4 regions of the Paenibacillus sp. BGI2013 genome follow, and region 1 is predicted to be linked to each of the others. Evidence: predicted binding sites of a transcription regulator. Region 1 holds the regulator's gene; each other region holds the start of a gene.
The links. The regulator Rex, encoded in region 1, represses fermentation and respiration genes when NADH is low (regulators of the CRP and FNR family bind a similar motif). The targets are predictions, from matches to a motif close to TTGTGAAATATTTCACAA.
Positions count from the first base shown of each region.

Region 2: a site for Rex is predicted at 1,625-1,642, ahead of CXK86_RS05720 (cytochrome ubiquinol oxidase subunit I). Genes of this name have one in related genera too.
Region 3: a site for Rex is predicted at 1,803-1,820, ahead of adhE (bifunctional acetaldehyde-CoA/alcohol dehydrogenase). Genes of this name have one in related genera too.
Region 4: a site for Rex is predicted at 1,816-1,833, ahead of CXK86_RS12025 (cytochrome ubiquinol oxidase subunit I). Genes of this name have one in related genera too.

Region 1 covers NZ_PJFA01000003.1:427,503-430,789, forward strand. Annotated here, with positions in the region: gene dinG (ATP-dependent DNA helicase DinG) at 1-1,445, shown strand, start outside; gene CXK86_RS09360 (redox-sensing transcriptional repressor Rex) at 1,665-2,318, shown strand; gene CXK86_RS09365 (amidohydrolase) at 2,305-3,287, shown strand, end outside.
Region 2 covers NZ_PJFA01000002.1:418,671-421,957, forward strand. Annotated here, with positions in the region: gene CXK86_RS05710 (glycosyltransferase) at 1-88, opposite strand, end outside; gene CXK86_RS05715 (tetratricopeptide repeat protein) at 88-1,380, opposite strand; gene CXK86_RS05720 (cytochrome ubiquinol oxidase subunit I) at 1,764-3,179, shown strand; gene cydB (cytochrome d ubiquinol oxidase subunit II) at 3,124-3,287, shown strand, end outside.
Region 3 covers NZ_PJFA01000003.1:196,172-199,458, forward strand. Annotated here, with positions in the region: gene CXK86_RS08230 (hypothetical protein) at 1-666, shown strand, start outside; gene CXK86_RS08235 (Crp/Fnr family transcriptional regulator) at 754-1,470, opposite strand; gene adhE (bifunctional acetaldehyde-CoA/alcohol dehydrogenase) at 1,901-3,287, shown strand, end outside.
Region 4 covers NZ_PJFA01000004.1:222,136-225,422, reverse strand. Annotated here, with positions in the region: gene CXK86_RS12030 (cytochrome d ubiquinol oxidase subunit II) at 1-374, opposite strand, end outside; gene CXK86_RS12025 (cytochrome ubiquinol oxidase subunit I) at 374-1,738, opposite strand; gene CXK86_RS12020 (MFS transporter) at 2,138-3,287, opposite strand, start outside.

The sequences.
Region 1 (3,287 bases):
ATCTGGAGGATGTCGCTGGTAAACATCTTGGAATGCATATGAAATATTTCACCTTGGTTCATACACTGACCCGCCTATTTAAAGACAGTCGTAATGGTCAGCTACCTATGCTTCGTTCGCAGTTTTCCGGGCATGAAAATTCGGTGCAATGGGGCTCCATGGTGGATCAGATGTTCCCGCTTGCTCTTGAAGTTAAGGAGCTGTGGGATCGTATGAGCGATGCCTTGTTTGGTCTCTTGCCTGAACGAAGTGATGCTTCACCGGGAGAGACGGGGCAATTTTCACTGCGTCTGAAAGCATCTCAGAAACCTGCAAAATGGCAGGAGTTGCAGGATCTGGAGAACCAGATTTATGTGACTCTGGGCGATTTGGTTCGCAAAGGGGACAAATTGCTGCTTGAAGTGAAAGAGGATCAGGATGATTATCAATCGGATAGTCTGATCACGGACATTACAGGATTGCTGAAAGATCTGACCACATTGAAGGAGAATCTACGTTTCTTCATGCGTATGGATGACGCCAAAACGGTGTACTGGATGGAAGCCAGCGGTCAGTTCCGCAGTAAATCTCTTCAGCTGTATGCCGTACCTGTAGATGTCAGTGCCCAACTTAAGGATTTATTTTTTGACAAAAAGAAAAGTGTTGTGCTTACATCGGCTACGCTCTCGGTAGATAAGTCATTCCAGTTCATGATTGAGCAGCTTGGCTTACAGGAAGCCTCTGAGAATAATCGGCTGTTAACGTCGATGCTGCCATCACCTTTCAACTATCGCGATCAGGCACTTCTGGTGATTCCGCGTGATTTCCCGAGTGTGAAGGGAAGTGTGGGTGATGCGCACTTTGTTAATATGCTGGTGCAATCACTTGCAGAGACGGCAATTGCTACGCGTGGACGCATGATGGTTCTGTTTACTTCATACAAGATGTTGCGACAGGTCTATGATCCGCTGAAGGAGGCACTGTCTGGCAACGACATCTCGTTGCTTGGGCAAGGCGTTGACAGTGGAAGTCGTTCCAAATTGACTCGCAGGTTCCAAGATGCCAAAGCAACGGTACTTCTGGGCACAAGCAGCTTCTGGGAGGGTGTAGATATCCCGGGAGAGGCGTTAACTTGTCTCGCTATTGTGCGACTGCCGTTCCAGCCACCGAATCATCCGTTGGTGGAAGCCAAGAGTGAGTTGCTTCAGGAGCAGAAGAAAAATCCGTTCATGAAACTGTCCGTGCCACAAGCGGTCATTCGTTTCAAACAGGGATTTGGCCGATTGGTACGTACAGCAAAGGACAGAGGAATTGTCATTGTTTATGATACACGGGTGATTGAAGCGTATTATGGTAAATTCTTTTTATATTCATTACCTGGACCCAAAATGGAGCATATGCTCACGGAGCAGATGGTTCCACGAATTACCGAGTGGTTGGAAAAACCTGCTAATGAACAAAAATAATGGTTGTTTTGTTCGTTATATCATTGCATGACACTATCGTTTGGCGTTAAACTTTATTAGATATTTCCGTATCCGATTAAAGTAGTTGCACGTAAGAACTTATAACCTAAATTACAAGGAGCATTCTGTATAAAATGTCACGTTTATCTTTGAGTTTTATACAGAATGCTCATCTTTTCATCTATTATTTTATCGTGGCCTTGGTAAGGGGGAGCAAGAATGAAATCGGATAAAATTTCGGAAGCGGTGGTACGACGTCTGCCTGTTTACTTGCGTTATTTGAACGAGTTGCATCAGCGTGAGGTGGCTACTGTTTCTTCTCAAGAGCTTGGACAGAGGCTGGATCTGAATCCGGCCCAAATTCGTAAAGACCTGGCTTACTTCGGTGATTTTGGTCGTAAAGGGATCGGGTATGATGTATCCTATTTGATCGAGAAAATTCGTCACATTCTCAAAATCGATCAGCAAATTAATGTAGCTCTGGTAGGAGCGGGTAACCTCGGTCAAGCCTTGTCCAACTACAACGCATATCTGAAAGACAACATGAAGATTGTTGCTGTATTTGATGCATATGGACCGAAGATAGGTAGTCAAATCAACAGTTTGACGGTAAAACCAATGGATGAATTGACGGAAGCGGTTAAAATGGAAAACATTCGCATCGGAATTATCACGGTTCCGGATACGGAAGCCCAAAATGTAGCCGATCAGCTTATTGAATCAGGAATTGAAGCGATCCTTAATTTTGCACCAACCATTCTAAAAACACCGCCGCATATCCGCATTCACCATGCTGACTTTACAACAGATCTGCTTAGTTTGGCCTATTACTTGGATACTGGAAAGGACGACGAGGAAGATGACAACAAATAGATGGGTAATTCACAATGGCAAATTTGCTGTTAATGAAGGCGGCACAACATGGAACGTGGTCCAAGGATACATGGTTGTTGAGAATGACAAGATTGTGCATATTGGTGAGACATTGCCGGATGAAGACAAAAATTGTACCAAAGTGGATGGAAAAGGACTGTTCTTCCTGCCGGGTCTGATCAATACGCATGGTCATGCAGCGATGTCGTTGCTCAGAGGGCACGGAGACGATCTTGCATTGCAAGTATGGTTGCAGGAAAAAATGTGGCCGATGGAAGCGAAAATGACTTCAGAAGATGTATATTGGGGAACTTCGCTATCAGTGCTTGAAATGTTGAAAGGCGGAACTACAGCTTTCCTGGACATGTACGATCACATGGATCAAGTTGCCAAAGTTGTGGAGCAATCCGGCGTTAGAGCGGCACTGGCACGTGGTGTAATCGGGCTGTGCTCGGAAGAAGAACAATTGCGGAAGCTGGAGGAGTCGGCAGCGTTTGCACGTGAGTGGAATGGACAGGCAGATGGTCGCATTACAACCGTAATCTCGCCACACGCCCCATATACATGCCCTCCTGACTACATAGAGAAGCTTGTGCAGGTCGCGAACGACCTAAACCTTCCCCTTCATACACATATGTCGGAAACGCTTCGTGAAGTCGAGCAGAACGTGGCTGATTATGGACTGCGTCCTGTGGCACATCTGGAGAAACTGGGCTTTTTCTCTCGTCCATCCCTGGTTGCACATGCGGTGCATCTGAATGACGAAGAGATTGAGATTCTGGCCCGCCATGATGTGGCTGTATCCCATAACCCGGGAAGTAATCTGAAACTCGCTTCCGGTGTTGCGCGGGTACCTGCGTTGCTGAAAGCAGGAGTTACCGTGTCACTCGGAACAGACGGTCCAGCAAGTAACAACAACCTGGATATGTTCGAGGAAATGAGACTGGCTGCATTGATTCACAAAGGTGT
Region 2 (3,287 bases), on a different contig from region 1:
CGGTTGGCGTGTAAGTGGTTTCGGTTCGGATATCCCTGTGCACCATTGGTCCATTCAACTGTTGTCTACGCTTCTTTGGGTCCAGCATCATGGCACCTCCCCAAGCAATTGCTGTACAGCATGATCCAACAGCTCCAGCTCGACAATCCGGACCAGCGCATCTTCATCCTCCAGTGCTGTCTCAAGGAAATGTCGGACTGCCCCGTGTCGTTCCCCTCGCAGTGCCAGCGCACTGCCGGATAATTGCTGGTAATCCCGGCGACTGGCATCATCCTGAATATCGACTGCATGCACCAGAGCCAGTGCTTCTTCCACACGTCCAGTCTCCTGGTAAATGCGGAATTTCCAATGTCTCGCCGTTTCTCCGCCAAGTTCGTCCAGGATACGCAGGGCGTTTCCGTAATCATCGTTCATACGGAGTAGTTCCGCTCGTACAAGTTGATCTTCTCCTGCCTCAAACCAGCGACAGAGCTGTTCATAATGATGCCGTTCTTGTTCATCGGCTGCACTAATTCCGTACACCCGCAGGGCGTCCTCCAACTGTCCGGCCCGGGCATGAATGGCAGACAGGAATCTATAGTGGGAGACTACACAATCACTGCGACCATTCATGACCGCATGGGTGAAGGCCTCTTGCAACGAATGGACGGCCCGCGGATCTTCAAGCAAGTACTCATAGGCTGCCAGCAAAAAGGATATCGTCTCATGTGCACCTGCTTTGGCACGCAACTGACGGTAGAAGTCGGCACGTACACTGCATTGAAGCAGGGTGACGCTATCTGGAGTGCCTGACAGGATCTGCCGCAGCGCATGCAAGAAGAGCAGTTCGTAGTCCTGGAGAGGGACTTCGAGATCATCCTTTTGCATCGTACCCGCAGGTGCAGGGTCTTCTCCGCCCAGCCAGATGGCACGTACGCCTTGGAATAACAGCTTCATATAACGTGTTTCGGAGGATGTGCCTACCAGATCGGCGATGCCGACCAGTTTGGAAATACTGCTCTCCCATAGCGGAGATTCTGCTTCGTTTCCAGCAGGCTCAGGGAGCAGGGCAATACATAGCTCAGGCTCCAGCGAAGCTGTAGCCATTAGCCAGTAGGGATGGGCGACTACGGCTACGGTGCGAGGTTCCAGCAATAGCTGCTCAGCCTCAGGGAGGGAGATGATGGTAATGACCGGAGGTACATCTTCTGTTTGCGTCAGGCTGCTGACATAGTAGACCTCTCCCTCGATCGACAGCAGTGCAGCAATATCGGGATAGGGAAAGGATGACCAGCCTCCTTTGCGAGGGAAGAGAACATACCGGACAGGGGGCAGTGTTGTACTGGCCTTATCCAGGCTGGCTTCGGTGTCTTCACCTGGTAGTGGTGCAGGTTTTTCCATGAATAGTTCACCTCACCTTGACTGTAATATGGAGCGTCATTCGCTCTGCATGTGTTTCATGCTTTCACTTCATATGTAAAGCCCTCACGGTACTTCGCATGATATGCCTGAGACTAACATATGGGCATTCCGTCCCAAACATGAGTATCTTCCATGAATAGATGAAGTTGGCAAGCTGTGATAAAAGGCTGAATTTTATCTTTTGTGTGACCAGGATCACTTTTTTTTGCTCTAGAGAGGAAGATTGTGATAATTCTCACATGTATAAAATAGGTAATCTGGCACAATACGTTCATCAACGTATTTGGCGGACAGACAGCGAAGGTGCAGCTTCAATGCCAAATACGCATACTGCGAAGTGAACAGAAAGAAGGGGTAACGGTATGGATCCGATTATGTTATCGCGTATCCAATATGCACTTACAACGATTTTCCATTTCTTTTTTGTCCCGCTATCCATCGGTCTAGTACTGTTGGTTGCGATTATGGAGACGTTGTACGTTGTTAAGGGTAAGGAAATCTACAAAACGATGGCGAAGTTCTGGGGCAAGCTGTTCCTGATTAACTTTGCCGTCGGGGTAGTCACAGGTATTTTGCAAGAGTTCCAGTTTGGTATGAACTGGTCCGAGTACTCCCGATTTGTCGGAGACGTGTTCGGTGCGCCACTGGCTATTGAAGCGCTACTGGCGTTTTTTATGGAGTCTACATTTATTGGATTGTGGATATTCGGATGGGATCGTTTGTCCAAAAAAGTGCATCTAGCCTGCATCTGGCTGGTGTTTGTCGGCACATTCCTGTCCGCGCTGTGGATTCTGGCAGCCAATTCATTTATGCAACATCCTGTTGGGTTTGAGATTAACAACGGCCGAGCCGAGATGAATGATTTCTTTGCACTCATCACGAATGGTCAGTTGCTCGTCGAGTTCCCACATACAATCTTTGGGGCATTGATGACAGGAGCCTTCGTTGTAACCGGGATCAGTGCCTACAAATTGATGAAGAAGCAGGATGTGGAGATCTTCCGCAAATCGTTTAATATCGCGATCATTATCGCTCTTGTTTCTTCATTTGGTGTAGCTTTCTCCGGACACTTCCAGGCGCAATATCTGGTGGAGACACAGCCGATGAAGATGGCAGCCAGTGAGGGCACATGGACAACGACAGAAGATCCGGCACCATGGACGGTGGTCGCTTTTATTGACCCGGATAAACAGGAGAGTACGGGTGAGATCAAAATCCCTGGATTGCTCAGTTATCTGTCCTACAGCAAGTTCTCCGGTAGTGTCAAAGGTATGAAGGAGCTTCAAGCTGAGTATGAACAGACGTATGGACCGGGGGACTACATCCCGCCGGTACGGACAACATTCTGGAGTTTCCGCATTATGATCGCAGCGGGTGGTTTAATGATTGCATTGGCGCTATACGGTACGTTCCTAGCCATGCGTAAGAAGCTGGAGGTCGCTGGAAAGTGGTTTATGCATCTGATGGTGTTCGCCATCTCCCTGCCGTTTATCGCCAATACGTCAGGTTGGATTATGACCGAGGTAGGAAGACAGCCATGGACAGTATTTGGCTATATGACAACCGAAGCCGGGGTCTCGCCGAACGTATCCGCAGGAACGATCCTGTTCTCGACCATCGCTTTTACCGCTGCGTATACGGTTCTCGGAATCGTGATGGTATACCTGTTCGTACGTGAGATCAAAGCAGGACCGTTTGCGGTCGAGAAGCCAGAAGATCACGATGAATCGGCCGATCCGTTCGGCGTGGATGGAGGTTATTCCGTTGTCACTAAGTGAGTTGTGGTTTTTGCTGATTGCCGTATTGTTTGTTGGTTTCTTCTTTTTGGAAGGTTTTGATTTTGGTGTGGGGATGTCTACAGGCATTATTGCCAAAACAGATCGTGA
Region 3 (3,287 bases), 230 kb from region 1:
GCGATCTTGGCTGGTTGTAGTGAGACACAGCCTTCTGAGCAGCCAATTGTCAAAGAGACAGAAACAGCGAATACAATCACAGTGGCTGTAGATGGCAGTACGTTTTTGCCTGATGCAACAAAGTCCATTAAGCGAGATTTTAGTGAGGGTTTGACACTCAAAAAAGCATTACTCAATAGCGGACTGGTTGATTTTACGGCAGATGGCAAGCGGATTCAATCCGTGGGTGAAGTTTCTCTGGATTCTTCGCTGAGCTGGGCTGTCAAATTAAACGGCAAGGATATTGAACAGGAAGATTGGGACATGGAGCTTCATGCCAAAGATGAAGTGATCATTTACGTGAAAGCCGCTGACAGTGGGGGGGATGGCGTTGCATATCAGACAACGTTACTCAAGGTTAGCGGTGGAAACATTATGCCAACCCTTAATCGTCAATATGCCGGCGTCTACGTTCAAGAGTGCACAGTTCGCGATGTGTTGAAGTCCAGCGGCATTGTAAGAATGTCGGAGAACAACAAATTTGTCGTCTCGGTCGAGAATGTCACGCCTCGTATGAATGAGCGGTGGGTCATTATGGTGAATGACAAAGAATTAATGGAAAATGGTCTGGACATGAAATTGAATCCACGTGATGCGGTAAAGCTCGAATTAACCAATGCATCCTAAGTATACCAAGAAGCCCAATCTCTTTTTAGAGAACTGGGCTTTTTTTCATTAAATATATAAACAAGATCCGATCAGCATAGTCAAATATTAAATACGACAGATCTCGTTCGGGCAAAGCTCACAGTGACAGATTCCTTGCAGCATCTTCAGATCTTTGATGACAATCATTCCATTGTCATATTCAATCCCATCTTTCTTACGCAGGTCGCTTAACATGCGGTTTACACTTTCACGAGTGGCTCCAATCATATTGGACAGGTCCGTGTGGGTAATTTTTTTGTGAATAATGACATGCTCTCCATGAGGCTCACCATACGAATTCGACAACCGAATGAGGGTGGAGCAAAGTGCACCCGGTTTGCCATATAACATGAGATCCCGGAATTTGGTCTGTGTCAACCGGTGGTGGATGCCCATCCATTTCATAAAATCGATCGCGAAGTCACAATGCTGGCAGATTAACATTTCCAGGTCTTTATGTTCCAGTACACCGATCTCACTGTCCTCCAATACTTCCGCTGAGAAGCTGTGTTTAGAGCCAAAGAAGGGATCAGCCTGCCCAATCATATCACCGGATTGATACATGTACATGATCAGTTCCTTGCCTTCATCCGTGGATTTGGTGATCTGGGCACGGCCCCGTTTCATATAATAAAGTTTGTCAGAGATGTCGCCTTCCCAGTACAGATGTGTACCTTCCGGATAGGTTCTATCTTTCATGGTAACCAGCAGATGGTTGAAATTTGCTTCCGAGAAACAGTTAGTATTACCGCGCGTTTCCAGTACAGTTGTTAGTTCTCTCATAAGTCTATCTCCCCTTTATGTCCATCGGACGACCTTCTGTAGTAAGCAGTAGCCTCCGAGGTTCGCCGCAAACCGTTGCCGTCCTGATCAGGGTCATCTCGGCCGGGAGGAAGGACGGTACAAATTGCGGTGGTTCAATTTTTAAGTTCAGTATATACCTAATCTTACCGTTTGAGGGGGAAGGAAAGGGGGCAAAAATGACGAAATTTCAAACATTGTGATAAAATTCACTTTTGATGGAGAGGATGAATTTTACAGCCCTATATTTTAAATAGGAAGTGAAAATGGTCGTATGAAGGACACTACAAAACTTAAATTAAATTTGTTATACTTTGTGAAAAAAATCACATAATTAAGTTTATTGTCATGTTACGATGTGAATGTAAACGAGAGAGACAAACTAATACGAACCTTTAGGAGGATGAGGGAGATGGCTGTAAAGAACGAAGTCGCCCCAGCAAAAGAACCGACAGCAGGTCAGTATATTCAAACGTTAATCGACAAAGCGAATAAAGCACACGCCGCATTCATGAAGATGGACCAGAAGCAGATTGACCGGATTGTGCAAGCGATGGCACTTGCGGGTCTGGATAAACACATGATGCTCGCCAAGATGGCCGTAGAAGAAACAGGCCGCGGAGTGTATGAGGATAAAATCACCAAAAATATATTTGCAACAGAATATGTGTACCACAGCATCAAGTACGATAAAACCGTAGGTGTGATTGAAGATAACGAGTATGAAAGCTTCCAGAAAATTGCGGAGCCGGTCGGCATCATCATGGGTATTACACCAGTTACCAACCCAACATCAACGACGATGTTTAAAGCATTGATTTCCATCAAGACGCGTAACCCAATCATCTTTGGCTTCCACCCATCTGCACAGAATTGTAGCCGGGAAGCTGCCAAAATCCTGCTGGAAGCGGCTGTGAAACATGGTGCACCAGCAGATTGTATCCAGTGGATTGATGATCCTTCCATGGATCGTACAAACGAACTGATGAATCACAATGATGTGGCTCTCATTCTGGCAACAGGCGGATCAGGCATGGTACGTGCAGCGTACAGCTGTGGTAAACCTGCACTGGGCGTAGGACCGGGTAACGTACCTTGCTTTATCGAGAAAAGCGCGGATATCAATCAGGCAGTAACGGATTTGATTCTGTCCAAGTCTTTCGACAACGGCATGATCTGTGCTTCCGAGCAAGCGGTCATCATTGAAGAACCGATCTTTGATCAAGTGAAGAAAAAAATGATTGCAAATGGCTGTTACTTTGTTAACAAAGATGAAGCAGCAAAATTGACAGCAGGTGCGATTAATGCCGAGAAATGTGCGGTGAACCCGGCGATTGTTGGTCAATCTGCGGTGAGCATTGCCAAATTGTGCGGTATTGAAGTTCCAGCAGGCACCAAAATTCTCGTGGCCGAAATTGAAGGGGTAGGTACCAAATTCCCATTGTCGGCTGAGAAATTAAGCCCGGTACTGGCTTGTTACAAAGTTAAAACGGCAGCAGAGGGCATTGAACGTGCAGCAGAAGTGGTTGCTTTTGGCGGCATGGGTCACTCCTCGGTTATCCATTCAACAAATGAAGAAGTGATTAGCAAATTCGCAGATCGTCTGCAAACTGGACGGATTATTGTGAACTCACCATCCACACACGGTGCAATCGGGGATATCTACAACACAAACATGCCGTCATTGACACTGGGATGCGGATCATACGGACGTAACTCGACTTCTTCCAACGTAACCGCTGTGAACTTAATCAATGTGAAAAGGGTGGCTCGCCGTACCGTGAATATGCAATGGTTCA
Region 4 (3,287 bases), on a different contig from region 1:
AACCCTGTAGCTCCATATAAGAACAAATACACGATACTTTTTTTGGAACCATAATTTTCGAAAGCATAGAACGACCCACGAATGGCAAGTAGAATGACGGCAATACTTCCTGGAACAAGTAGCGCGGAGCCATAATAATAGGCCGTGTCCGGGAAAAATCCGACGATACCAATATAGAAAAAGACAAAAAATACATTGGTGATCTCCCAGACAGGTGATAGATAACGGGAGATCAGACGATTAATCAGATGATCCTGCTTTGTCAGGCGTGCATAGAAGGCAAAGAAACCTGCTCCAAAATCAATGGAAGCTACAATAAGATAGCCGTACAAGAACAGCCAGAGTACCGAAATACCAATTAATTCATAACTCATCAGGCCTGATCCCCTTTCTTGGCTGATTGATCATGCTTCTCCTTCAACCATTTCTCCATCTCGAGTTCAGCAGGATTGTTATTGAACAACCGTCTCAGTACGACGACACACATAACGCCTAGCAGGATGTAGAGAAGCAAGAAGACGAAAAATAAAATTCTCACACTCGGTGAAGAAGTAGCGGCCTCTTCTACCCGCATATAACCTCGGATGATCCATGGCTGCCGCCCGATCTCTGCATAGAACCAACCCATCTCAACGGCCAGAAAAGCAAGCGGTGCACTCAGTGCAACCATACGAAGCATCCACTTGTTAAACTGATTACGTTTCTTCCAGAATACAAACAGGAAGTACAGACTTGATATAGCAAGCAGAGCGAATCCAATACCAGCCATTAGATCAAACAAATAATGAACAAGTAAGGGCGGGTGTTCATCTGGTGGAAATTCGTTCAGCCCGGTTACCTCGGCGTTAAAGTCTCCAAAGGCAAGGAAACTGAGCAGTTTCGGCAAATGAAGAGCGCCTATAATTTCATGTTCTGCATTCAGCCATCCCAAAAAAATCAAATCCGCGCCGCTTTCCGTCTCGAAATGCCACTCGGCAGCTGCGAGCTTCTCCGGCTGATGCTCAGCCAAAAATTTGGCAGACACATCTCCAGCTAAGGAATTTAATAAACTGAATACCAGCACAACGGCCATCATGAGATTCAAGCCTTTTTTGTGGTAGGCCGACACCCCTTTTCTCAGCATCGCAAAGGCTGCTATTCCTGCCAACAGGGCAGCTCCTGTCAGATAAGCCGAGCTTAATACGTGGAATACTTTGGAGAAGGTCGCCGTATTCAGCATCGCTTGTACGGGGTTCACTGCCATGAATTGACCTGCTTCCATGACAAAACCTTCAGGCTGGTTCATGAATCCGTTCACTGTTGTAATAAAAACAGCTGACATGCCTGCCCCGGCGACAATCGGAATAGTCAGCAACCAGTGGATATACGGATTTTTGAACCGATCCCACGTATACAAGTAAATTCCCAGGAAGATGGCTTCAAAAAAGAATGCAAATACTTCCATAAATAGTGGCAGTGCAATGACATTCCCGGCCAGCTTCATAAAATTCGGCCATACCAAGGCCAACTGTAGTGAGATCGCTGTGCCTGTCACGACACCAACCGCGACAGAAATGACAAACCCTCTGGACCACCTCTTTGCCATAAGTATGTAATGGTGATCCTTCTTCCGAATGCCGATGAACTCTGCAATAGCAATCATCAAAGGTACGCCGACACCAAGCGTTGCAAAAATCACGTGGAACCCGAGCGTCAAACCAGTCACTAGCCTGCTCCATAAAACCGTATCAATAGCCATTCTTTGTGTTGCCTCCTTTCAAACTCTGTTCAATTTAGAAACATTCAATATCAGATTTGGCCAAGCTCAATGCAGAATTGCGAAAAATTTCACAAAGTTAGGTATGACGATATCTTGCCACACCTATAATGCGTTTACTCCTGTAGGCCCCCGATAATAACAATCATTGGATGCCTATTAAAATCTGATATTGATGCACTTAAAGTACTAACGAAACCTATTAATCAAAATTATTATATCTTTATTTTTACCTAATTCAATCAAAGACACGTCTTCTACCCTAAACGTTCAAGAAAGGATCAACTCTTTCTGACAACTTGGTGAAAATCAAAAAATACACCCAATGGAGCTATTGATTCATTGGGTGTAAACGTGTTATTGCACGGCAGATTCTCTATTTTACTTGCTTACTTGCTCTGGACTCACCGCACCTGCCTCGCGACGTACGCTCATGATGAACATTGATGCAGCTAATATCGTAAGGATGATTCCAAGCATCTGAAATCCTGTCACATTAAATGTATCTCCCATGACAATCCCAATTAATAACGACGATAAGATGGTCCCCAGATAGCGTGATGTATTAAAAATACCCGATGCGACTCCAATCATTTCTTTGGGTGTGCTTTTGAACAGTGCTGCTTGCATGCCGACCGCGTTTAGGCCGTTACTTATGCCAAATAAAGCTAAGGCAACAATGATTATGAAGATTGGAGAAGTTTCATTCATAACAACGATCAATATAGAGCCAAATGTCATTAAAGAAGCGGATACGATCAGAGCTGGCCGTGATCCTGATCTGTCAATCCAGCGCCCTGCGATTGGAGCAATAATGACTGAACATAACCCCAAAGCTAGCATACTCATTCCTGTATGAACTTCGTTGAGATGACGTACCTGCTTCAAATACGTAGGAACTCCAAAAAAAAGTGCGTAAAACAGGATGTTCACCAGCATGTATTGCACATTCACCCAAGTCATCTCGGGATATGAGGCAAACGTTCGCAGAGGGATAAAAGGCGTGGCTGCTTTTAATTCATGTCGGATGAACATGACGAGTGCGATTAACCCGATCCCCCCTGTCAGCAGATGCCATGTTGAAATATCTCCTGTGGAACTTACTGAAAGTAAACCGATGAGCAGAGTCACCAAAGCTACCGTAAACATCAGGATACCTGGTGCGTCAATTAACGCAAGCCATTGCCGAATGGACATGTGACCAGAGATAGACGGAGATTGATCGTCCTTCGGGATTGTTTTCCAGGCGAACCAAAAGCTTGCCATGACAAACGGAATATTAACGAAGAATATGCTGTGCCAGTCCCACCAATGAATCAATACCCCACCAATAAAAGGTCCAATTGCAGCTGCTCCGGAGAGGAATATCGCCAAGGTGGACAAGGCAGATGCTTGCTTGTCAGTCACGTTAATTCTTAAAATCGCCATTCCGACGGCCACCATCATACTTGTGCCAATCGATTGAACGATCCGGAATACGATTAGCCACGAAAAGCTGGGAGACCATGGAGCTAACATGGATGAAACGAAA